2 regions of the Pontibacillus sp. HN14 genome follow, and region 1 is predicted to be linked to the other one. Evidence: a T-box and tRNA genes for the amino acid it is inferred to sense, from the RefSeq annotation. Region 1 holds a T-box; the other holds one or more tRNA genes.
The links. A T-box is a leader RNA that pairs with one kind of tRNA and senses whether it is charged. The one in region 1 lies ahead of LQ226_RS08320 (valine--tRNA ligase), so its partner is inferred to be a tRNA-Val.
Positions count from the first base shown of each region.

Region 1 (12,699 bases):
GGATTACTCGAAACCGTTTCAAATCTTCCTTCATACTCCACATCCCTAAACGACCTCACTGCCTGATCGATATGTACCCCTTCCATAAGTGATAGCCCCATTAAAGCCAAACTACTATTTTTCTGCTGGTGCTTCCCAGGGAGAGCGACACGGACCTCATCTATTTCATCCCACTCAGAGATAAATGAATATGCTTCTCCTATCTCCTTGATTGTAAATACCTCTCCCCATTGATAAAGGGGCGCATTCTTCTTTGCAGCCGTATCTTTCACAATCTGCTTCGCTTCTTCTTGCGTCACACCGGAAACAACAGGCGTTTCTACTTTAATAATCCCAGCCTTTTCAGATGTTATGGCTTCTATTGTATCCCCAAGAAAAGCTGTATGGTCCAGGTCAATCATTGTAATGATACTAAGGATCGGTTCGAGGACATTTGTAGAATCGCCCTTCCCTCCCATTCCAGCTTCAAATAAACTAATTGTTGCATAGTCACGAGAAAAGAGAATCGCCACCATAACAAGAAGTTCAAACTCAGACGGACCATCCTCATGTTCATCCATTTCCTTCACAACAGGGTACAGGCTATTGATATAATGGATAAAACGAGTTTCTGATATGGGTTCGTTTTGAAGAAAGATGTGTTCCCGAATCGTCTTAAATGATGGCGATACAAAACTACTTACTCTAAAGCCCTGGTCCATTAAGGCCTGCTTCATAAACGCAAGCGTTGACCCTTTCCCATTTGTCCCAGCGATGTGTACGGCTTTTATATCTTTATGAGGATTGTTCAATGCCTCGAGCATTTTATACATTCGGTTAAACCCGGGTTTAATTCCTAACCCTTTTCGGTCATTAAAAAATTTTTCGATTTGTTTCATCGTCGTAAACATATATGTACCTCCATTCCATCTTTATTTTATCCTATAATAGGATAGGTTCCAAAAACAGTTCCTATAGTAAGTTTAGGATGGGGCCGCCTGCTTTTGATGAGTGCTTGGGCTTGCCCGGGGACAACTCGCTTTCCTGCGGGGAGCTGGGGAGCCTCCTCGATCGCTATTGCTCTCTGTGGTGTCTCCCCTAGGCTCCTTACCCCGCGGGAGTCTCGCAGTCCCCGGGCAATCCCTTCCTTAATTTTACTAACGGCCCCTCCTTAAGGAGGGGTGAGATCACTCGCCGCCTACTATGATTTGGCAACGTTATACTTTATAAAAGCTACCTTATAACGGGGATACACCCACTACACAACTCATCACATAAAGGAGTGATTCTATGCACGGATGGATCGTTTATAACGGGCATTTGAGAAGCCCTAAATTTCTAGGTTACGCTAAGCTGATACAAGAGGCTGCGCAGGGTAAGGGTGTTTCAATGGACATTTATCAGAATCAAGAACTGCTGAGTACCCTTTCTAGTCATGGTATGGACATTACCGGGGTCTCTCTAAAAGAGCGCCCTGATTTTGTTATATTTGGCGACAAAGATATCTTGCTTGCGCGTCAGCTAGAGGCAATGGGGATTCCTGTCTTTAATTCAGCCGCTTCCATCGAGGCCTGTGATCATAAAGGCTTGATGTACCAACAGTTAGCTTCTGCAAGGCTTCCTATACCGCAAACCATTTTAGGGCCTAAGATCTTTATAAAAACAGATGATCTTAATCTGAACCATCTGATCGATGAGGGAGAGAAATTAGGTTTTCCTCTTATTATAAAAGAAGCGTATGGATCTTTTGGTGAGCAGGTTTATCTTGTACATACGAAAGATGAAATGATAGAGAAGGTAAAAGAAATTCACAATCGACCCTTCCTTCTGCAAGAGTTCATCTCGGCTAGTTATGGACGGGACGTGCGTCTTAACGTAGTCGGAGAGAAAGTGGTGGCTTCTATGCTTCGGTACTCGGAGAATGATTTTAGGGCTAACATAACTACGGGCGGGAAGATGGAACCTTACACTCCTTCACAAGCAGAGGAAGAGCTTGCGATCAGAGCAAGTAAGGCGATTGGAACCGCTTTTTGCGGAGTAGACCTTCTATATGATGAAGACGAACAGCCGGTTATTTGCGAAGTGAATGGCAATGCTCAAATTCGAAACATCTATGAATGCACAGGCATTAATGTAGCCGACGCAATGATGGACTATGTTATAGAGCGCCTCTCAAAGAAAGGAAATCAAGCACTATGAATGGATGGCTCATCTATGCAGGACAGGACGCCCGTCGCAACAAGTCTTTCATCGATTGGATGATGGAAGAGGCTACTTGCGCGGGACTCGACCTCACTTTCGTATCGAAAGAAGACTTAACTATAGGCGTAAAGAACGGAAATTCTGTTGTGCTCTTTCAAGGTAAAGACGTTCCTTTGCCATCGTTCGCCATCATAAGAACAATCGATCCAATGCTTACTCTACAATTAGAAGCATGCGGGATAGAAACGTTCAATTCTTCTAGAATTAGTGAAATCTGTAACGATAAAGCGAAAACCCACCAGTATCTGGCCCCTCACTCTATTCCGATGATGGATACGTTCTTTATAAAGGGAGCTGATTTCCCGCCAGCGAATCCTCCACTCCCTTACCCATACATCGTTAAAAGGGTTGATTCAAGAGGAGGGAGAGATGTTCATTGGATCGATTCAATAAAGCGTGCCACAGAGCTCGCCGATCGCCTTAAAGAGCATAACCTGATCCTTCAACAACCAGCTCCTGTACTCGGGAAGGACTTACGCGTATTTGTCGTGGGAGATGAGATTGTAGCAGCTATTCTGCGAGAAAGTAACTCTGACTTTAAGGCCAACTATACACTCGGAGGATCTGCCAGACTGTATTCATTATCAGACGAAGAAAAGAATCACATACACCGGATTATGAAGCTTTTTTCATTTGGGATGGTCGGGATTGACTTCTTATTTGATGAAGAAGGCAATCTCTTATTGAATGAAATCGAAGATGTGGTTGGCAGCCGAACGCTAAGTGCAAAGAGCTCCATTAACATTGTGGAGAAATATATGAATCATATCGCCCATGTACTAAAAAACTCCGTCTAGCTTAGCTAGACGGAGTTTTTTCATTAGGACTGTAGTTCTTTAATACGAGCATCAACTTTATCGCGTTTGTCGATATAGTCCTGTTCTTTATCACGCTCAGCTTGAACAATGTGTTCAGGAGCTTTGTTTACGAATTTATCGTTTGAGAGCTTCTTCTGTACAAGCTGTACTTCAGAATCCCACTTCTCGCGTTCTTTTTTCAGACGAGCAATTTCTTCTTCAATATCGATCAAGCCTTCAAGCGGCAGATACAGTTCAGCACCTGTGATAACGGCTGACATTGCTTTGTCAGGTGCAGTCAGGTTCGCATCAATGATAAGCTCGCTTGGGTTACAGAAACGATCTAAATAATGACGGTTCTCTTCTAACTGGTTCGCGATCTCTTCTGTGTTCGCTTTAATCATCAGCTGAATTTGTTTAGACATTGGTGTGTCTACTTCAGCGCGGATGTTACGAACAGAGCGAATGATGGCTACTAGCTGTTTCATTTGCTCAGAAGCCTCTTCATGGTGAAGATCCTCGCGTTTCTCAGGCCAGCTTGCTACCGTTATGGACTCGCCCTTAGTCGGAAGTGCTTGCCAGATTTCCTCTGTGATAAATGGCATGAATGGATGAAGCATGCGCATTGTGTTATCTAATACGTACGCAAGGATTGAGCGAGTGGTTTTCTTCTTCGCTTCGTCCTCTCCGTATAGTGGAAGCTTCGCCATTTCAATATACCAATCACAGAAGTCATCCCAGATAAAGTTATAAAGGTGACGTCCTGCTTCACCAAACTCATATTTATCTACGTTTCGCGTTACTTGCTCAACGGTTTCATTCAAGCGAGTTAAGATCCAGTGATCCGCTACAGATTTCTCACCTGTAAGGTCGATTTCTTCATACGTAATGCCGTCCATATTCATCAGAGCAAAACGGGAAGCGTTCCAAATCTTATTCGCAAAGTTCCACGTAGACTCTACTTTTTCCCATTGGAAACGAAGGTCCTGGCCTGGAGTTGAACCTGTTGCTAAGAAGTAACGTAAGGAGTCTGCACCGTATTTGTCAATGACATCCATTGGATCAACACCGTTGCCAAGGGATTTACTCATCTTACGTCCTTCCGCATCACGCACAAGGCCGTGGATAAGAACGTCTTTGAATGGGCGACGTTCTGTAAACTCAATGGATTGGAAGATCATACGAGAAACCCAGAAGAAGATAATGTCATACCCTGTTACAAGAACATCTGTTGGGAAGTAACGTTTGTAATCTTCGTTCTCTTCATCAGGCCAGCCCATTGTTGAGAAAGGCCATAATGCAGAGGAGAACCATGTATCAAGAACATCTTCATCTTGTTCCCAGTTCTCAATGTCTTCTGGTTCTTCAAGACCTACGTATACCTCACCAGTTTCTTTATGGTACCAGGCCGGAATACGGTGGCCCCACCATAGTTGACGGGAAATACACCAGTCACGAATGTTTTCCATCCAGTTCAAGTACGTTTTCTCGAAACGATCTGGAACGAAATTAACTTTGTCATTACCTTCTTGAAGCTTGATTGCTTCTTCAGCTAGTGGCTGCATGTTCACAAACCACTGTGTAGATAAGTATGGTTCCACTACCGCGCCACTACGCTCTGAGTGTCCAACAGAATGCATATGCTCTTCAATTTCGAATAAGATTCCGTCCTCTTGAAGATCTTTCACAAGTTGCTTACGACACTCGAAACGATCCATGCCTTGATACTTGCTGGCATTCTCGTTCATCGATCCATCTTCATTCATAACAAGAATACGTTCTAGATTGTGACGATTTCCAATTTCAAAGTCATTTGGATCGTGAGCAGGTGTAATTTTTACCGCTCCGCTACCAAATTCCATGTCCACATAGTCATCGCCTACGATTTCGATTTCGCGACCTACGATTGGAAGCGTAACTTTCTTCCCAATTAGGTGCTTATAACGATCATCTTCAGGGTGAACCGCAACCGCTGTATCTCCAAGCATCGTTTCAGGACGCGTTGTAGCAATTTCGATATGGCCTGATCCGTCCGCTAACGGATATTTCATGTGGTAGAAATGCCCTTGAACATCCTGATAGATGACTTCAATGTCAGATAGGGCCGTTTTGGTCGTCGGGTCCCAGTTGATAATATATTCGCCGCGATAGATATAATCTTTCTCATAAAGCGTTACGAACACTTCACGAACAGCATCCGAAAGGCCATTGTCTAATGTGAAACGCTCGCGAGAATAGTCTAAGCCAAGACCAAGCTTTTCCCATTGCTTACGGATAAAGGTCGCATACTCTTCTTTCCATTCCCAAGACTTCTCAAGGAATTTCTCACGACCAAGGTCATAGCGAGAGGTACCTTGTTCTTTTAGCTTTGCTTCTACTTTAGCCTGTGTCGCAATACCAGCATGGTCCATACCCGGAAGCCATAACACATCATAGCCTTGCATACGTTTTACACGTGTAATGATGTCTTGTAAGGTGGTATCCCATGCGTGGCCAAGGTGTAATTTACCTGTTACGTTTGGGGGCGGGATTACGACCGTGAACGGTTCTTTCGTTTTGTCATCTTTTGCTTCAAAAAATTTGCCATCTACCCAATAATCATAGCGACCTTTCTCAATCGCATTTGGGTCATATTTCGTTGGAAGAGATACTTCATGATTCTCCATACGAGTTCCTCCTTTATCGCCTATACCGGAAAGGGAATGTGCACAAAAAAATCCATTTCATCCTTAGAAAAGGACGAAATGGATTCGCGGTACCACCTTTATTTTATAGACGACTCCTGTCATCTATACACTTCTTACATAACGGAGTATTCTCCGGCCTCTTCTACTATCGGTTTCAAAGAGACAGCATCTGGGGCGACCTTCTGAGCGCAAGGACCTGGAAATCTCTCAGCGAATGATTTCCTCTCTGAAAGGCTTGCGTTTCATACTCTTCCCCTTCACGGCATTTATCGATTTTCTTGTACTTGTTATTTTATCCACATTCCATCTGTTAAGTCAACCTATTTAGTAAAGTTTTTCAGTCACACTGACAGCCTGTGGGGACATATACTAATGAAAAGCAATAAAGGAGGTTATGCCCTGTGGCACGTTTTTATCGTTACAAGCTCCCACCCTGGTGCCGACAATGGTTAATCATCATTGAGCGCTGCGTGTTGCCGATCGCCTTCTTCCAACTCGTGCGGACGCTTCTCTTTCCAACAACCTTTGATGTTTTCCTACTCGGAATCATGATTGGTTTGTATTTCGCTTTTCATCTTGAGTGGATTTAGCCATTCTCTGCTTGTTCTTCCTGATACAAACGCGCCTGCTCGATTTGTTCCTGAACATCTAAGGCATGGCGAAGAACATAGTAAGAACGCTCAAACTTTTGTACAAGAAACGGCTGCCCGATCGCCTGGGAGTCGTTTACATATGATTCAATTTGTCGAATATAAGACTCTGGATTCAATAGAAACAGAGCCAATAAGCACCTCTCACTATTTAAAAGTGGAAGTTGTTCTTCATAATAAGAAAACGTCGAGATAAGCTGATCGACAGGAGCATCATGATAACGAAGAACGTGATAGAAATACGTTGTAATGTCATAGGCAGGATAATACGTTTTGGAACGCTCCCAGTTTAATAGATAGGGCTTTGAATCATCATAAAGAAAATGACTCGGCTTCACATTCCCATGGATCAGGGCTGTCCGGACCTGTTTATCTTCTTCTAAATCATCTAAGAAACGATCACACCAGTCCATACTGATCTCGCACACTTTATCAAGATCTCTGTAATGCGTGCAGATCTGTAATTCAACAGGGGACATGTAGTGATGCTCTTCAAATGTCTGCACCCACTTCGCTAGTGACTCCCTATACTGCTGCAGCTGAGTCTTCCGATTGTTCATTCTCTCTTCATAATCTTCCCGTTTCACCACTTCTGTATGGAGTGTACGCTTATGCATTTTTCCAATCGTCCTATAGAGCTGCTCAAATGGATAAGGCGGGGTATCACGATTCGGCGTATCCATCCAGGGCATCACATAATAAATATGATCCCCATAGGATACATAAAGTTCTTTATTAGCTGCCATATATAAAGGCATAACGTGTTGAAATTGATAATTTTCAATTTGTCGATACGTTTCAAGCCAATGATGGAGCGTACGCTCATCCATTTCTGAACGTTTCACAGCTACGGGACCTACTGGGGTATAGGCTTTCGTAACTTTATCTGAGTATTGTTCCATTTCATAAGCCGTTAATCCATAAAACGATAATACATCCACCACTTCCTGATTCATCTTTGGTTCACTCCCTTCGCCTTAACGAACATTTAAATAACCACCTATATAAAATCCTGCAACGAATGACGTTGCAGGATTTTTAAGATTTTCTCTCATTAAGCTTTAGCTGGTATATAGAGGATCTGCCCAGCACTTACATCCTCGTCTCCTAAATTATTCACACGACTCAGGTGAGTTGGAGGTATTTTGTATTTATGGGCAATCGAGCCTAATGTATCATCTTCTTGAACAATACACATTCTCATTTTGGCGTAGGATTCATCGTGACGCTCAAACATAGATGTTAGATAACGAGCATCCTGAGGCGCTTCTTCCTCACGACTTTCCTCTGAGGATTCTTCTGAAGACTCTTCAAACTCATAGCTTTCCATACTTTCCTCAGATTCCTCTTCATTTTCTTGAGCTTGCTCATCCACCTTGCCAAAGAATTCAGAAAGGGTCTGGGTTTGCTTATACTTCCAGCGACCGCCCTCTTGCTCTTCAAGCTCACCAGCATCCTTGGCATGATCTTGTTCCTCTACCTCAGCTACCACTTCTTCAACCTCTTCTTCGCGTGAATCCATCTCAAGAACTTCTTCCTCTTCCTCCTGATAGGTCACATCAAAGTTGAAAGGTTGGGTATCGACCTCTTCATACGACTCTTCTACCACTTCTTCATATCGTGATTCTTCACTCACTCCATGGATAGCGACGGTAGCATTTAATTTTAATTGACCTTTCTCTGGTAGTTCGTAATCAAAAGAATCAATGCTTACAGTCACATCATCCATCGATTGAATCCGGCTTTTAGGAATCGAGATCTCAACCGGGAACCGGTGATAGAATTCACTCACACCATCATCATGGATGTCTACATTCTCAATAGTCCGCTTAGAAGCATGATCCCGTAAGGAAAGTATTTGATTCTCCTCTTCTTCCCCTTCTTCAGAAGAGCGGAAATACTCACCACCAAGTTCGATGACACCCCTAATTGAAACGGTATCTCCATACTCCTGAATCGATATATCCGGCTCAAGAGAAATGCCCATAAACTCTTCTACTTCCTGTCCTCTTTTAAACCAAAGAGATTCATTTAAGTGAAAGCTAAACACGTTTTGTTCTTCATATGTCAAGCGCTTCTCCTCCCTTCAATGTACACGCATGACCTTTCGAGCGCCTATGTCATTCTAGATATATGAGAGGGAAGAAAAAATTATGCCTAATCGCGCTTTTACAGAGAAAAACCCCCTCATCCTAATACATGATGAGGGGGTCGATTTTATGCCTATAATGAAGCAAAAGCTTTCTTCGTTGCTTCGATTGTTTTCTCAATATCTTCATCGGTGTGCTTCGTGGATAAGAACATCCCTTCAAATTGGGAAGGAGGTAAATAGATGCCTTCTTCAATCATCGCACGGTAATACTGAGCGAAACGATCTGTGTTTGATTTCTTCGCCGTATCGTAATTGGTAACCTCTCCCTCATTAAAGAAGAAAGCGACCATCGAACCTGCGCGGTTGACCGTAAGAGGAATGTTATAAGCTTCCGCAGCCTCTTCAAACCCTTCTACTAAACGATCTACCTTCTTATTAATTTCCTGATAAGAGGTTTCTGTTAACGCATTTAATGTTTCAAAACCTGCTGCCATAGCAAGAGGGTTTCCTGATAATGTACCCGCTTGATAAATCGGACCAGTCGGCGCAATCATCTCCATGATTTCTTTCTTACCGCCATAGGCGCCTACAGGCAGGCCTCCACCAATTACTTTTCCAAGACAAGTTAAATCAGGTGTCACACCATAGTACCCTTGGGCACAGTTATAATCCACGCGGAACCCTGTCATCACTTCATCAAAGATTAGCAAGGAACCATGGTCTTCTGTAATCGTTCTAAGCTCTTGCAGGAACCCTTCATTAGGAGGGACTACACCCATATTTCCGGAGACCGGTTCAACAATAACACCGGCAATATCATCACCGAATTCGTTAAAAGCATAGCGAAGGCTCTCAACGTCATTGTAAGGGACCGTAATGGTGTTCTTAGCAATGCCTTCTGGAACGCCAGGAGAGTCTGGTAAACCAAGTGTCGCCACTCCAGATCCTGCTTTAATCAGCAAGGAATCCCCGTGTCCATGATAGTTTCCTTCGAATTTAAGGATTTTATTTTTACCTGTATAGCCTCTGGCTAAACGAAGAGCACTCATAGTAGCCTCTGTTCCAGAGTTCACCATACGCACCATTTCAATAGACGGTACACGGTCAATAACGAGTTCTGCCAAGTCATTTTCAAGCTTAGTAGGGGCTCCGAAACTTGTCCCAAGATCAGTGATCTCTTTTAATCTTGAAACCACGTTCTCATCGGCGTGGCCTAAGATTAATGGACCGTAACTAAGGACATAATCAATGTACTCATTGCCATCAATATCGTAGATTTTAGAGCCTTTCCCCTTTTCCATGAAGATTGGATCCATGCCAACTGATTTAGAGGCACGGACTGGGGAATTGACTCCACCCGGCATATACTGCACGGCCTTCTGGTATGCTTCCTTCGATTGATTCATCTCACGCATCATGACAACTCCTTTTTCGATTTATGATTCAGACAAGTAACGAGCAACGTCTTTAGCAAAATACGTAATAATTAAATCTGCTCCTGCTCGTTTCATTGATGTTAACTTTTCTAGTACGATTTCTTTTTCATTGACCCAACCATTCTGTGCAGCCGCTTTAATCATGGAATATTCTCCACTTACGTTATAGGCCACTACAGGTAAAGGATAGCGGTCCTTTACTTCTCTCATGATATCCAAATAGGCAAGCGCTGGCTTCACAATAAGGAAGTCTGCTCCTTCTTCCACATCAGACTGAGCCTCACGAATGGCCTCAAGACGATTAGCGGGATCCATTTGGTACGCACGACGATCGCCAAATTGAGGCGAGCTATGAGCCGCATCACGGAACGGTCCGTAAAATGAAGAAGCATATTTCACTGCATAAGACATAATAGGTGTATTTACGAATCCAGCTTCATCTAATCCGCGGCGAATGGCAGCAACAAATCCATCCATCATATTAGAAGGAGCAATGATATCTGCGCCAGCTTTCGCTTGACTCACTGCCGTTTCTACAATTAGTTCAAGAGATTCATCATTCACAATTTCTCCATCACGCACGACACCGCAATGTCCGTGGTCTGTGTACTGGCAAAGACATGTATCCGCTACAACCGTTAAACTTGGCACATCTTCTTTGACCTGACGGATCGCTTTTTGAACAATGCCTGTTTCGCAATAGGCTTGTGAGCCTGTCTCATCTTTTTCATGGGGTACCCCAAAAAGAATGACAGAACGAATGCCTAAGTCTTCTAATTCTTGCATCTCAGCCGTTAAATAATCCAGGGAAACTTGATACACACCTGGCATCGAGGATACTTCATTCTTTATGTTTTCCCCTTCTACTACAAATATCGGAAAAATTAAATCCTCTTTATTTAAATGGGTCTCACGTACTAATGAACGCATGGATTCAGTTGTACGAAGACGACGATGACGTTTAAACTGTAAGTCTTTCATTAATCATCTATTCCTTTCTCATGAAAATATCTCTCTAGCGCTTCACACATGCCCTCCACCGTTTGATGCTCGGGTACGCATCGCCGAGTAAACCCAGCTTGTTCAGCTTCCTTCTCTGTAGTGGAACCAATACACAGGCACAATGTCGAGCGCACATGCTCGAACAAGGAAGGTTTAAGAAGTTGGGTAAAAGCTTGTACAGTTGAAGGGCTCGTAAAGGTTAAGGCATCTAATTGATTGTTTTGTATTGCTTTATTTAAAGCCTCTTCCATTTTAACATTTACACGCGTCTCATACATAATTGCTGTTTCTACATCATAGTAGGGTTGAATGATCTCAACGACCTTCTGACGGGCTAAATTACCCTGAACAACTAAAACTGGTCCACTGCCCTTTTCTTGTAAGAAAGCCGCACCGAGCGCTTCCCCTGTATATGTATCAGGCATGAAATGGGGACTCAGATCATAATCAGCTAATGCCTTGGCTGTTTTCATTCCTACTGTCGCAATCTGCTTATCTTTAAAGGCATGCTTTGGAATATGGTAACGCTCACATAACTCCATAAAAAAATGAACGCCGTTCGAACTCGTAAATAGAAGCCAGTTAAACGTGTGTAGGCGCTCTAATACTCTTCTATTCTCCTCAGAGGGAACACTTGTAAAATAAAGAAGCGGAATTTCGATTGAAATCCCGCTCTTTTGTTCAATACACCTTGTAAAAGAAGCCGCTTGCTCCGAAGCTCGTGTTACAAGAATCTTTCTCCCTTTTAAAGGATCCATTACTGATCGAGCTCTTCTCTTACAGTCTCAATAATCTCCGCTCCACCGCGGGCTTTGATCTTATCTGCTGCTTCTCGCCCAACTTCATAAGGGTCCTGACCGCGAACTTCTTCTTTTAGGATCGTTTCCCCATCTGGAGTACCGACCATAGCCGTTAGGATAATGTCGTCTCCTTCTAAGTAAGCGTAACCGCCAATCGGAACCTGGCAGCCCCCATTTAATAAATCTAAGAAAGTACGCTCAGCCATAACCGTACGGTGAGTATAAGCGTGATTCAGCTGATCCATTAGATCACGGATTTCCTGATCGTCTTCCCGGCATTCAATCGCAAGTGCCCCTTGGCCAACAGCCGGCACACAAACATCTGGCTCTAAATATTCAGTGATGACATCATCAGACCAACCCATACGTTTAAGACCTGCTGTAGCAAGGACGATCGCATCGAAATCTTCTTCTTTTAACTTACGTAGTCGCGTATCAATATTGCCTCGAATGGACTTGATCTGTAAGTCGGGTCTTGCTGCTAGCACTTGGGCAGCACGACGCAGACTACTTGTCCCAACTATTGACCCTTCAGGAAGATCGCGAAAGGCTACATTATCATTGGCGATATAAGCATCACGGTGGTCTTCACGAATCGGGATACATCCAATCGTTAGCCCTTCAGGCGTTTCAGCTGGCATGTCCTTCATACTGTGAACAGCCATATCAATTTCTTTGTCATACATAGCTTGCTCAATTTCTTTAACAAATAAGCCTTTGCCACCGACCTTAGAGAGGGTAACGTCTAAGATTTGGTCCCCTTTGGTCACAATCTTTTTCACTTCGTATTCATTTTCTGGTGCAATCTCTTTTAATTTCTCAATAACCCAATCGGTCTGGGTTAAAGCCAATTGGCTCTTTCTGCTTCCGATTACGATTTTGCGCATAACAGTTCCTCCTGACAACATTTAAAAGTGAAAATTTGATAGGGAGCTAAACAAGAAGAAATTCACTAATAAGAATAGAAAAGCTCCTGTGTTATAAAAAGCCATCG
Region 1 covers NZ_JAJOLR010000001.1:1,596,538-1,609,236, forward strand. Annotated here, with positions in the region: gene LQ226_RS08305 (bifunctional folylpolyglutamate synthase/dihydrofolate synthase) at 1-890, opposite strand, end outside; gene LQ226_RS08310 (ATP-grasp domain-containing protein) at 1,270-2,178, shown strand; gene LQ226_RS08315 (ATP-grasp domain-containing protein) at 2,175-3,038, shown strand; gene LQ226_RS08320 (valine--tRNA ligase) at 3,062-5,704, opposite strand; T-box leader at 5,771-5,995, opposite strand; gene LQ226_RS08325 (hypothetical protein) at 6,127-6,315, shown strand; gene LQ226_RS08330 (phosphotransferase) at 6,312-7,331, opposite strand; gene spoVID (stage VI sporulation protein D) at 7,430-8,446, opposite strand; gene hemL (glutamate-1-semialdehyde 2,1-aminomutase) at 8,599-9,882, opposite strand; gene hemB (porphobilinogen synthase) at 9,904-10,884, opposite strand; gene LQ226_RS08350 (uroporphyrinogen-III synthase) at 10,884-11,663, opposite strand; gene hemC (hydroxymethylbilane synthase) at 11,663-12,592, opposite strand; gene LQ226_RS08360 (cytochrome c biogenesis protein) at 12,614-12,699, opposite strand, start outside.

Region 2 (12,699 bases), on a different contig from region 1:
GTACCTATCATGGAATGAAGGAAACTGGTGGATCGGACTCGATTATCCTACAGATTCAACGTATGCCGTAGAGCAAAATTCTGATGAAAAAGAGCTAGCGAAAAAGATTGTTACCTATTTAGACACTCACTATCTTCCTGCACCAAAAGAAATTGGCGCTATACAAGTAAATGGATTTAGGGACTCTTCTCAGACAAAAATACAATGGCAAAATGAGAATGTCGTCTATGAAATCACTTCTAATAAGAATAATCCTTTGGAAACAATTGAAATGGCTGTGGACGCCGGGAAGACGATCAGAGGTGAGTAAAGAGGCAGAATGATTGCCTCTTTTTTTATTAGAAAGATCACCGCATTGTTTGTTAACATTTAGTATAGTTTCTACTGACACATTGAAGCAGCTTGTCTCTTAAAGGAATTCTACTATTATATTGTTGGTCTAGGTAGTGCTTAATACAGAAACAGGGCTACCACGGACATTATAGGAGGAAGAGATACGATGAGGCACTTCACAAAAGTGTTAGTCTTTTCAATGATGACATCTATATAGAGCAGACATAGTAAACCAATCGCATATCTACACCAATAAAATAAAACTGCCATAGTCATAAAAGTAAATCTATCTAAATAGACATTTGCAACTACAAATAAAAGGAATACATTCATCCACATAGGCCATCTAGTATAAAGCTGACGAATACCTATATAGGTTAATGCATTAAGGATGATAAAGATTAAATATGAACGCAGATTAAAAAACATGCCAAACAGCCCTCCTTCAAAATTTGCTTCACCTGAAGGAAACCCACCCGTAACAAGCAATGTCACATGGAATAAACCATGGTTTATGATAAATACGATCGCAGCTCCTAATAAGCTTTTTTTAAAGAGTAACTCCATATTTTCACCGCCGATTAAGATATGAATGATTCAGATAGCATCTAAAGGGTTCAGGATTAGTAGATTCTAAGAAATTAATCACCTACTAAATTACTTTCTGGTTATACAAGAACTCTGCTATCATCACGTTCGCTAATCAATCTCATAAAACCTTTTGGATATAAAAAACAAATCAAAGGGCTCAGAGAAAAAGGAGAGCATTTTATGAAAAATAGAAGAAAACTTTTATACATTAGCCTATTTTTGGTTTTGTTAACTATTTATATGCCCTTAACCAAAAAACCTGGGGCCTTCTACTATGAGCTTGGCTACCCTTTTCATTACATAACCTACCTATCCACTAGCGAGATCCCACAAAATAAACTGCTAATCTTTTGGCCGACTAATTGGCTGAATCTTTCCATAGAAGTTATTCCATTATTCATAAATATGTTGATCATATATTGGGTCCTGCGAATGTTCATTAAACTGTTTAGAAGGATAATCGATGGAACCAACTTTAATGCTTCTTCCAAATAACTCTCCCCCTTTAGGATATGCAGGGGTTTTTACATTGCCATCCCCTTGTGCTAGTCTTATCGCAAACCCACACTTACTAAATTTAGAGGAGGATGTAAGGTGAAGAAGTTGTTTTTCTCTATTGTCCTTATTCTTTTGTTTGGTGGAACCTTTACTTCTGTTACGTTCGCCTCGGGATTCTCTGATGTACATAAAGAAGATCGCTTCTATAAGGAAATTATGTACTTAACGAATGAGTCGATCATTTACGGCTTTCCAAACGGAACCTTCCAACCTGAAGGAGACATCAACCGGGCCCAGGCCGCCATCATGATTGGCAGAGCTTTAGGTTATGATGGAGCCCAGCAGGAGACTGAATTCCCCGATGTCCATGGTAGAGCTAGTGGCTATGTTGCTTCGCTCGCATCAGATGGCATCATTAATGGCTTTCCTGATGGTACTTTCCGTCCGGATGAGGTTATCACTCGTGCTGATATGGCCATCTTTCTAGATCGAGCATTTGTTTCAAGTGAAGTGGATGGCTTAGAATACTTCAAAGATGTAGGCCCCAATATGCAAGCTTATAAGGCCATTGCAAACCTCCGTTCCGTAGGAGTTGCCATGGGGTATCCAGATGCCACTTATCATCCTAATGAGGAATTGAACCGGAAACAATTCACTGCATTTCTCGCACGAATAATTTCTCCAGAGCAATTTGTTTCTGAACGATTAAATGTAAGCGATCTCACTTTAAGTGAGAGGATCGGGCAGATGGTGATTGCAGGGATTGATGGCACTTCCTTAAATCCAGCTGATAAAAGGCTTATTACAGATGACCACGTTGGTGGCTTTATCTTTTATGCCAACAACTTAGAGACACAACAACAAACGATCAACTTCGTGAATGAAGTAAAAGCAGCGAACCAAATCAACAAACTCCCTCTTTTCATCAGTGTCGATCAAGAAGGAGGCCGAGTGGCTAGGCTACCAGGAGTCAAAGCTACGCCGTCTAACGAAACCATCGGTGATCGAAATGATCCAGCATACGCCTATTCCATTGGTCAAACATTGGGACGTCAATTAGATTCGATGGGCTTTAACCTTGATTATGCTCCTGTCCTCGACGTGAACAGCAATCCTGACAATCCGGTAATTGGAGACCGTTCCTATGGCGATCAAGCATCAATTGTAAGCGAGATGGGAATCCAGACGATGAAAGGGATTCAATCCGAGAACATTATTCCAGTAATCAAACACTTCCCAGGTCACGGGGATACATCTGTAGACTCTCATATTGAGTTGCCTACTGTGAATAAAAGTTTATCTCAACTGGAAGAACTAGAACTTGTTCCGTTTAAGAAAGCTATAAATAATGGAGCAGATGTCGTGATGGTGGCACATATCTTAATGAAACAACTGGATTCCACCTACCCTGCTTCCATGTCAGAGACAGTCATTAGCGATATTCTACGGGATCAACTAGATTTCAACGGCGTTGTCATGTCCGATGATATGACAATGGGCGCAATTGCGAATAACTATGGAGTCGGAGAATCGGCAGTTAGAGCCGTTCAAGCCGGAAGCGACATTGTCTTAGTGGCTCATAACGAACAAAATGTCACCGCAGCCATCAAAGCAATTAAAACAGCCGTTAAAGATGGTCGTATTTCAGAAGCAAGAATGAACCGTAGTGTTCAGCGAATTATTGATTTAAAAAACAAGTACCTTCCATAAAGCTTGGTGCTATTCTAACTTCAAGCATATTCGAAAAAAGCACCGATCCGTGCAAAGAAAGAGATGACGTCAGCATCAGGCCGGCCTCATCTCTTTTTTCTTTAAATTATTGGAGGGCTAGTGGCCATTCGGAGGTAGAAGTAAACACTCAGGGAGGAAATTACCACAATATCTATCTTTAACTTGAGGACTCATTGAAATTTTTATTGAGCTCACTAAGTTCTTTAGAAAACATTTTGAGAAATTCGTTGCTTCAGTACCCTCATCTGTATTTAATTCTTTTCTGTAATCATTACGTTTCATTGTTTCCACTTTTTACCCCTTATTTTACCAACAATTGTAAAAGCATTTCATCAATATTGATAAAAATGGAAGACAAGCACTCAGTATGTTCTGACTGCTCTTTTCGCATAAAAAATGCACCTCAAAGGGTGCTATACTTACGATGCATCATCGTCCGCCTGTAACTTAAATATAGTGCTTTACCCTCAACTTCTAAGTTTGTTTAACAGGGGTCAAGCACCTCCTTATCTTTTTTTACGTCTACCTATAATAATAACTGTTGTCAATACAATGATTAATAAAAACATTCCACTGGCCACGGGGCTTTCCCCTCCCTGTTTTATATTCATGTGCATTGAATCATTTTCCAATTCTATTAATTTAACGATTTAAAAAGGATAAAGTTTCAAAATTTTGTTTATTCGTGTAATGGCCATACTGCGTAATGATGGGAAGAGGTTTCTAAAGGAAGCACGGGACGGTTCTGGTGCTTCCTTATTTCGTTCTAGAGCATTTCACCTTCCTATCTCCCATTGAAATTTTCATTGATCTCACTTAGTTCATTAATAAAATCAAACCAGTCGTCGTCATTAAATTTAAATTTAGGATCAAATGGATTCCTGTCTTTAATGTTATTCTGATGCCCTTCTATCTTATGATCCATTAAGATTATTTCATATGTAAGGTCTTCAAACCTTTCCAACTCAGCATTCACTGTATCATCCAACACATTAAAATATTCTAGCAAAACCTTATATTGCTCCTTATACTCTCCGTGTGAAATTTCTGGATTTTTGGTTAGCTTTAATTTCATTTCATTTAATGCATGCATATTTAAATGATCCATTTTTTTTGTTTTGAGAACTAACATTCTTAACTCATTTAATGAGTCCCACATGCTGTTTAAGGACCTATTTAATATCTCTTTAGAATAGTCATCCGGATTATCTGTAGCGTTTATATATTCTAACAATGGCTTGGTATACTTAATTTCATCTACGATGTTACTTACATGTAAGTCCACCTTATAATCCAGGTAGTTCGAATATTGATTACTTCTAATAAAGAAAAACACAGTTAAGATACACAACACTAGAATACCGCTAACCATAAGGAACGTTCTCATCTTGTTTTTCATGCTAACACCCTTAAATTTTTCAAAAAACTCACTACTAACTAACCCGGCTTAGGAGCTCTATAAATTTGGACAAGCTCTCCAAATTTTTCACCCTCCATAATATCAAACGAGATTCCATAAGTAACCTCATCATCTTCTTTCGTTAGGTTCCAAACATTCTTATCTAATTTAATGTTAAACTTCTGCTGAACATCTTTTGCGTTATGTCCCTCGATTATATAAATTGCCTTACCTTCATCGTTTTTTTCCTCTACTTTTTTATCGATTTTGAATAACATAGAATAATTAGTGATTTTTTTCTGAGAGGGATGATCGCTACAACCTGAAATGATAATCAAAAGTAAAACTATGAATAAAAAGTGGTTTCGGAACAAGTCCTCCACCTCCGCTATTTTGTAATCGATTACAGTTACAAAATACACGACAGAACATCATTTGTAAATTATTTTCCATTATTTTCATCTAATTCTCAATTAATTGTAGAGTTACTTTACTGTTTTAGTAAATATACGACACCAAGATAGTAGTGACATGATTTCTATTGGAGATAAGTTTGGTGATTCGCCACAGGAGAATATTAGCCCCAGTGAGGAAGAATAACTAGATTTATTGGCTAAGAGTTAAAGCTTTATAGGGTGGAGAGACAAGTAACTCCCCTTCTATCCCCCATATGGCAGCGCATCTTCTAGAGTCCTAAGCTTTTGCCCTACATTCTCTATACTGAGATCTGAATGCGGGATTTTGGTTTGAACTTGTATTTTGTTCAATACACCTATGTCGGATTCTATAGCTTTCTTTAAATCAGGAGTTAATTTGTATTCATTGTTTTTATATAATTTAAGATTCTCTTGAATTTTCTTTATAAACGTCCTTATATTTTTAGTATCTACATTTCCCTGATAATAAGGAGAGTTGCTTATATACTCCTCATAACGATTAAAATAACTTTCTAAAAAATATGAATGTCTTAAGGCTTCATTATAATATTCTTGTCTTGCGTCTTGGCTTAACACATTCTCATAGACCTTTGTATACCCAAAAAATGTAGCAAAACCTATTTCAATCTCCTTCACACTACTATCTTCAATATACTCTTTATACTCATTAATTTTTGAGCTATAACTATAGTATTGATAAACAATAATAACAACGGCAAGTAAGAGGAAAGCCCCAAGATATGTAACTATCTTTTTATTTCCCGAAATTTTGATCATTGCTAACACTCCTATTTTTTTGTATACACTTGAAGCGTGGGAATCCATTTAAAGAGAAAGAAGCACAGGAACTGCCCCTGTGCTTCAAGGTATTCAAAATCAAGGTTATTCAGAAATACTGGTATAATCACTTCACATCAACTATCAATCATATTCACTTATTTTTTTAAGTTCCAAATCCCCTAATTCAAATTTATCCTTATACCGAGTAAATTCCTTTTTAGATAACGGTCCTACTATTTCTTTGCTCGGTTTAATAATCCAATAATTCTCTACTTTCTTATCAGGGATTTCAACACCATTATTCTTCTCTGGATTTTCTTTAAGTGGGTGTTGAACTGCAATGATATAATTCTTATTCCACCCAAGCTTTATCACTTTAGAAGGTATTGTGTTATTTTCTTCGAATGTACCTTCTTTCGGAACAATCATCATTTCATGGGCACTAGCTTTAAACAATCTAAAATCATTAGGTAGTTCCCTATCAAAGTCCTGCATACCGGGCCCGAACTTTAACTCCCCACTACACCCTGAGAGTAGTAAAGTTACCATTATGGTAGTGGTGACAAGTAATCTAAACCTCATAATAATCTCCTAACAAGCAATACCTTTTAATCATACACATATTACCAGAAATCCGGTTCTTAAGTAAGCCCCACTGCATTCGCTAGAATAAAAAGGAAAATAAAGGTATTATATAGAATTCATTCATTTACAAGCATTTAACTATTACAGTACATATGTAAGGAATATTCTGAAAGTCGGAGGAGCAAAAGGACAATCCTTATGCTCCCGCCCTTTTTAGGCAAGGAGGCCTTTTGTGAAAAAATTATATTTTGTAGCGTTTATAGTGTTTTTATCCATTTTAACAGGATGTGAAGAATCACATGAAGAGAACCAGCCCGTTGTACTAGACTCAACAGAAAACACTAAGGAAGTAACCGAAAAAGAAACGTCCCCTATTAAAAACACAACTATCTCAGAATTCAGTGTGGAAAATCAGCATTTTAAATTCATCCCTTTGCTGGACTCTTATTATAAGTATGCTGATCACATGGAACAAAACCCGTTGGACAGCCGATCAGAAACGTTTTCCTCCAAGGTTTTACAGCCATTTCGTGAGGAAGCTTTCGGGGAGGAAAGAGGCGTTTTTTTAGAATATGAACCACAATTTGAGCCCCCTCGGAATGCTAGTAAAATAAAAGACGATGTTCAAATGCTAGATAAAGAATACGATCATATTTTAAGCTTAGTCAAAGATTCTTTAGAGAAATCTTCTAAAATGTTACCCGTTGGCTCAACAACAAACGTTTATTTAATTCCTTTTAATCCAAACTATCTTAATTTTATGAGGGAGATGGATGGAGCATATGGCCTTGCTAGCTCAAACGTCATTATGTTGTTTATAAACCCTGAGTACCTAAAAGATAACGATGATCACATCAAATATATAACAGCTCATGAATATCAGCACACAGCGCACTATAGCTCAAGCCAACCACAACAACCTGATTTAATCATCTACTCATTAAGGGAAGGGGAAGCAGATACTTTTGCCCAAATGCTATACCCAGAGCAGAAACCAGAATGGACGAAGGAATTGACAGCTCGTGAAGTTGATGCCATATGGGAGTGGGCCATAAAAAATAGACAAACTAATGATCGTAACGTTTTTAATGAATTTGTAGAGACAGGTAACAGTATGATACCAAAGAAGTCCGCTTATAGACTAGGATATGAGATTATGCAGGATTTCATTAGCAGGAATCCAAATGTATCTGTGGAAGATTGGAGTAGTATGGATCCTATTGAGATCATTAACCAAACAAAATATGCGAATAAAGTAAAGAACGAATGATTTTAATGGATGAATCATGGTTTCAGACAATTATTATAATACTTTTGGTCACTATGGCGTGACCATTCTGTGACCAATAATTACTGCTCTTAAGTCTGTTACGAGGAACTTTTGCTAAGTATACTATAAACGAAAATCATGAATAATAATTTGATTTTTAATTTACAAAAAAGAGCCTATTTATAAGGCTCTTTCTTTTTTCTTTCCGAAAGCACGGGGAAGGTTCTACTAAAAACCATACTTACTCTTCCATTTCATAATATCCACGGTCTTCCCCGTAATACTGGTTATATCGTTGCTTAAACTTATAGAAAAGATAAGAACCAATTACCTTTACGATTGCATAGCCCGGAATACCAAGAATCACACCGACAACACCAAATAAATTACCCGCAACCATTAAAACAAGGATGATCGTTAATGGATGAATTTTCATAGTTCTACCCATGATATTCGGAGAAACGAAATTCCCTTCTAAAAATTGGACTGCGATCCATACAATGACTAGCTTTATAAACATAAATGGGGAGCTAACAATGGCAATGATAGCAGCTGGAATAATTGCAATTGTTGGTCCTAAATAGGGTACAACACTTGTGACTGCGGCAATAATGGCTAATGTAAATGCATAATCAAGACCTATGATCAGGTAACCAATGAATAATAGAATGCCAATCACAGTAGCGACAATAATCTGCCCTTGGATATAGGACCCAACTTGAATATCAATATTAGTTAAGATTTGTTTCGTATCATCTCTAAATTTCGGCGGAAATAATTTAATGACAAAACGTTGAAACCTTTTACCATCCTTTAATAAGAAAAATAAGATAAATGGAAAGGTTACAATGGACACAATCGTATTTGTAATCGTACTAGCGACATTCTGTACCCCTTGAAAACCATTAGAAATATAAGTTCCAATTAATTGTGGCAATTCACTTAACCTTTCCATTACCCAGTTATAACCATCATCATAATATGGACCTAAAAATGAACTTTGTACCCATTGAGTCACCGTATCTCCTAGCTGTTTTAGATAATCAGGGAAGGTTTGAACTAAATCTTTGATCTGCGCTTCGATAGATGGAGCAGTTAACAAGATCATTCCAGTTAAAGCACCACTAAAGCCTAGAATAAGAATGATGACTCCCCAAATTCTTTTAATCCTTAACCTCTCGAGCAAATCTACAATTGGATTTAATAAATAGTAGGCTACGAATGCCAGGATTATTGGAGGTACTATAGTAGATAAAATGACCGCTAGTGGATAAAAGATAAATGAAATTTTAGTGTATATATAAATGGTTACTCCAACAAAAAGAAAGAAAGCTACTATGTAAAAAAAGGTCTTACCACCAATTAGTTTCAAAAATCTATTTTCCTCCATCCTTAAATACAGCTCCTTTAAAAGTAATGTGGAAGCGCGGGGACAGTTCTGGTGCTTCCTTATTTCATATAAAAAATCCCCAGAACCAAGAGGCTCCAGGGATTTCGCGTATGATTCTGACTGGGCTCGAACCAGCGACCTCCACCCTGTCAAGGTGGCGCTCTCCCAGCTGAGCTACAGAATCCTGGGACATATGTAATCTTACAACTTGGTAAGACACTTATTATAATACGAAATCTAGCAGGTAAAGTCAACTCCTTTTTCATTATTTATCCAAGGGATAAAGCCTCGCGTACCTCCGCATATGCATAGATTACGAGCTTCTTGTCACATCTTCACACCTTCCTGTTTACACTACTATAAAAGGAGTGAGGGGTATGGAGAAGGAAGTGTTTGGAGCTTGGGTCGTTGCGATCGGGACTACTTTGGCTGCACTTGGAAATACCCCTTCCCTCAAGCTTCCCTCTTCTCTCGCTAAAGATCTCGATGTCACAGGGAATGTTCTTCAAGGAACAGGTAGCGCGATCCTTGCTGATACGGAGGAATCCTTCACGTTAAATAAACTAGGAAACATGATTCAAGCCACAGGGAATTCAACAGTTGTGAGCGGATTGTTGTTCCCTGTACAGAGAGAAACGAGCCTCACTCTCCTTATTAAAGGGAACCTCCTCCAAGCCTTAGGAAGTGGGACGTCCCTTGCTGATGACCTGAACGAAGAACGAGTACTACTTAATCTTTATGCTGTTTACGGAGATCTCCTTCAAATGATCGGGAATAGCCTGCAGGCGATCGCTGAAGGACAGGAGTTAAAAGGGCGAGATGCACAAACGCTTGAAACGACTGGGAACTGGGTTCAAGCGATCGGCTCATATTTCTCCCTCTTGGCCACTCTACCAGAGTCCCCTTAAGCATAAATAAAGAGGAAGGAGCGATTGGTTAAACGGCCCCTTCCTCCTTCTGTTAAGCACTGACCGCCTGATTCGCCTGGCGTTCGTTTCGCGCTGTGCGCAGTCCAATTAACCAAGCCCCTACTTGAATCAAGAGCGCTACCACGACTAGAATTCCATCCCAGAAATAGAGGTTGGTTAACGCATGCTGTGTAATATTCTCATACGCCTGCTGCAACCCGTAAAGGGACGGGAGAATCTGAAAGTAAACGAATAAAAAGGTCGCTACAGCTCCTCCGAACATATAAAGCAACGAAAACCACTTCGCATGCTTCTTCTCATGAGGGGCTAAACGTTGCCACTCGTCTTGACGTTTACTAAGGAAGATCTTCTGTAAGAACACAAGACTATGCTCATGAAGCGCTGATGTGTTCACCCAGTTAATCAGCACGAAGTACATATCCGTTCTTAAGAAGATAACAAACTGACTGATGACCCCAAATAAGAGAAAGAACGTGACCATCTGGGCAAAGGATGCGATAAACGCGATTGGCACGAAAAGTTTTATTAAAAGACAGGTTAAAATCATAACCCCATCCCAAGCCATCCCAGCCAAGTACGGCGTATACCGTTCTTTTTTGGCCCTTGACCAGAGTCCTGACATATCCGTTTCTGCCACAAGGAAGACCATGCGTAAATTTAGCTGAACCTTTGTTTTTACACCTAACCTATTGGCCGCTAGTACATGGGCAAACTCATGAATAATCGTTGTAGCCGATATGGTGATTAAGATCATCATCGCACTGAGACCGACTGATTCAAACAAGAAGACATCTCTAAAGCTCGGGAATAGGGATGGAGAATAAGCAATGAGAAAGATAGCCGCTATGGCAGACAAGGTGTAGAGCACCATAAATGGCTTACTAAAAAGGATGCTACCTGCCTTCTGCAGACCTGGATTTACCTCACGATCTACTTCTTCATTTAATAAAACACCATTTATTTTGAGTATAAGGCCCATTTCAAGGAGCGTTTCAGCAAAATCGAGTACATCGACTTCTTCACCGTATTTCGCCTCCACACTCTCTTTCACTTCTTCAATCGTCTTCTCCCCATCGAACCCTCTTACAACATCTGCCGCTACCTCTGGCACACGAATGAACTCTCCGATGACCGGATCGCCAATTGTGTACTCCTCCCCGTCCTGCTGGATGGATAAGTGGGTACAATCGAGACAATGCTCTTTCACCAGGTTACCCATGGACGACCCTCATTTCCTTCGCGCATTCGATAAGGTCTTCTAAGGTTGAGATCTCCTCGATGTAGTCTTGACTACAAGTAGGGCAATTCGGCACCCTGGTAAATTCAAAATCACTCTGCTTCAGTTCCATCGTTTCTGTATTTAACTGAGAATAGGGCTTTGATAATGCCGCATATCCTGTTAGGTATTTCACCACTTCAGAAGTAAAGAAACCGGTAAGCATCGAAACATGGGGAGCAAAGCCGGTATTCCTCCTTGAGAAAATTTGGTTATACACGGCTCTTAAGCGGCTTTCTTCTGTGTCTTCCTGAGCGAGCCCGTTAATAAGACGACAATCATAACAAGAACCACTAGCAGGGTCGAGCCGCTCCCACATCACGATTTTATTCAGGAATCCCCCTTGATAAAACGGAATTCCTTTTATGTAACAAGCAGCGTTCACCCATCTATTGGCCACGATCGCAGGTGTGTCGATCATGCTTACAACGATGTCACAGCCATCAATGATATCTAACAAATCATGATGGGACGTAATTTCCCGGTTATACATCTTCACTTTCACATCAGGATTGATCTTTTCTACTTTTTCCTGCGCAACTTCTGATTTTAACCGACCTACATCCTCTTCATTAAAGATAAACTGGCGGTTCAAATTGCTGCGTCCGATTGTGTCAAAGTCTACACCCCGAATTTCCCCTACACCGAGACCTGCGAAATAAGCTGTCGTCAGACACCCGCCTCCTAGACCAATAACGGCTACTTTAGCGTCCTTTAAACTACGTTGATAGTCATACTTACTTTTTGACAGATTCGAATAGCTCGAATAATAGTTCAAGTTGGCTTCATATCGCTCAAGTTCAGAATCAAGAAATGAGTTTGGGACTTCAACAGATTCAATAAATCCAAGTCCATCAAGGGCCTCGATCGCCTCATTTACTTCTTCCTCTGTAATCCCTAACCTAGTCGCAACTTCTTCGTTTGTACGACTGCCATCCAAAAGCTCGGTTAGTCGGTAAACCAATCCATCTGGATCATTGATCTCAGTACGCTGCTCATTCATCCCAACTTCTATCGCTTCCTCTAACTGCACCACCGGTCTTAATGTTCTTTTAAAGGCTTCATTCATTCTAACCCCTCCTATTGATAGAAATAGGGCCGTACATTTTCATATACGGCCCTGTGATCGATCTTCCTATTTATTGAACTGGAGCAGAGACCTTCCGCTTCACAAGGCGGGCCTTAGCCACCATATGGAGGTGGAATAACTGTCGGCTTCAGTTGTTCAGTCTTCTTTACTTCGATTTTCATGAAGAACGCCTCCTTTATTTTTTTTGATGCCATTAAGTATATTCTCGAATTAGCCACCGTACGGAGGTGGAACAAGAATAGTTGGTTTAAGCTTCTCAGTCTTTTTCACTTCAATTTTCATGAAGATTACCTCCTTTATAAAGATTGGTCGTGCTAACTACGCGTTAAGGTTTAGCCACCGTATGGAATGAATGTTGGTTTAAGCTTTTCAGTCTTTTTCACTTCGATT
Region 2 covers NZ_JAJOLR010000003.1:308,048-320,746, forward strand. Annotated here, with positions in the region: gene LQ226_RS12760 (hypothetical protein) at 1-310, shown strand, start outside; gene LQ226_RS12765 (hypothetical protein) at 451-900, opposite strand; gene LQ226_RS12770 (hypothetical protein) at 1,230-1,415, opposite strand; gene nagZ (beta-N-acetylhexosaminidase) at 1,519-3,132, shown strand; gene LQ226_RS12780 (hypothetical protein) at 3,938-4,438, opposite strand; gene LQ226_RS12785 (hypothetical protein) at 4,591-4,974, opposite strand; gene LQ226_RS12790 (hypothetical protein) at 5,212-5,766, opposite strand; gene LQ226_RS12795 (DUF3997 domain-containing protein) at 5,911-6,351, opposite strand; gene LQ226_RS21195 (DUF2268 domain-containing putative Zn-dependent protease) at 6,587-7,624, shown strand; gene LQ226_RS12805 (AI-2E family transporter) at 7,866-9,014, opposite strand; tRNA gene LQ226_RS12810 (tRNA-Val) at 9,126-9,198, opposite strand; gene LQ226_RS12815 (DUF6944 family repetitive protein) at 9,392-9,922, shown strand; gene LQ226_RS12820 (PqqD family protein) at 9,975-11,162, opposite strand; gene LQ226_RS12825 (ThiF family adenylyltransferase) at 11,155-12,288, opposite strand.
Region 2: it has a tRNA-Val gene. The T-box ahead of LQ226_RS08320 (valine--tRNA ligase) is inferred to sense a tRNA for this amino acid. The anticodon was not compared.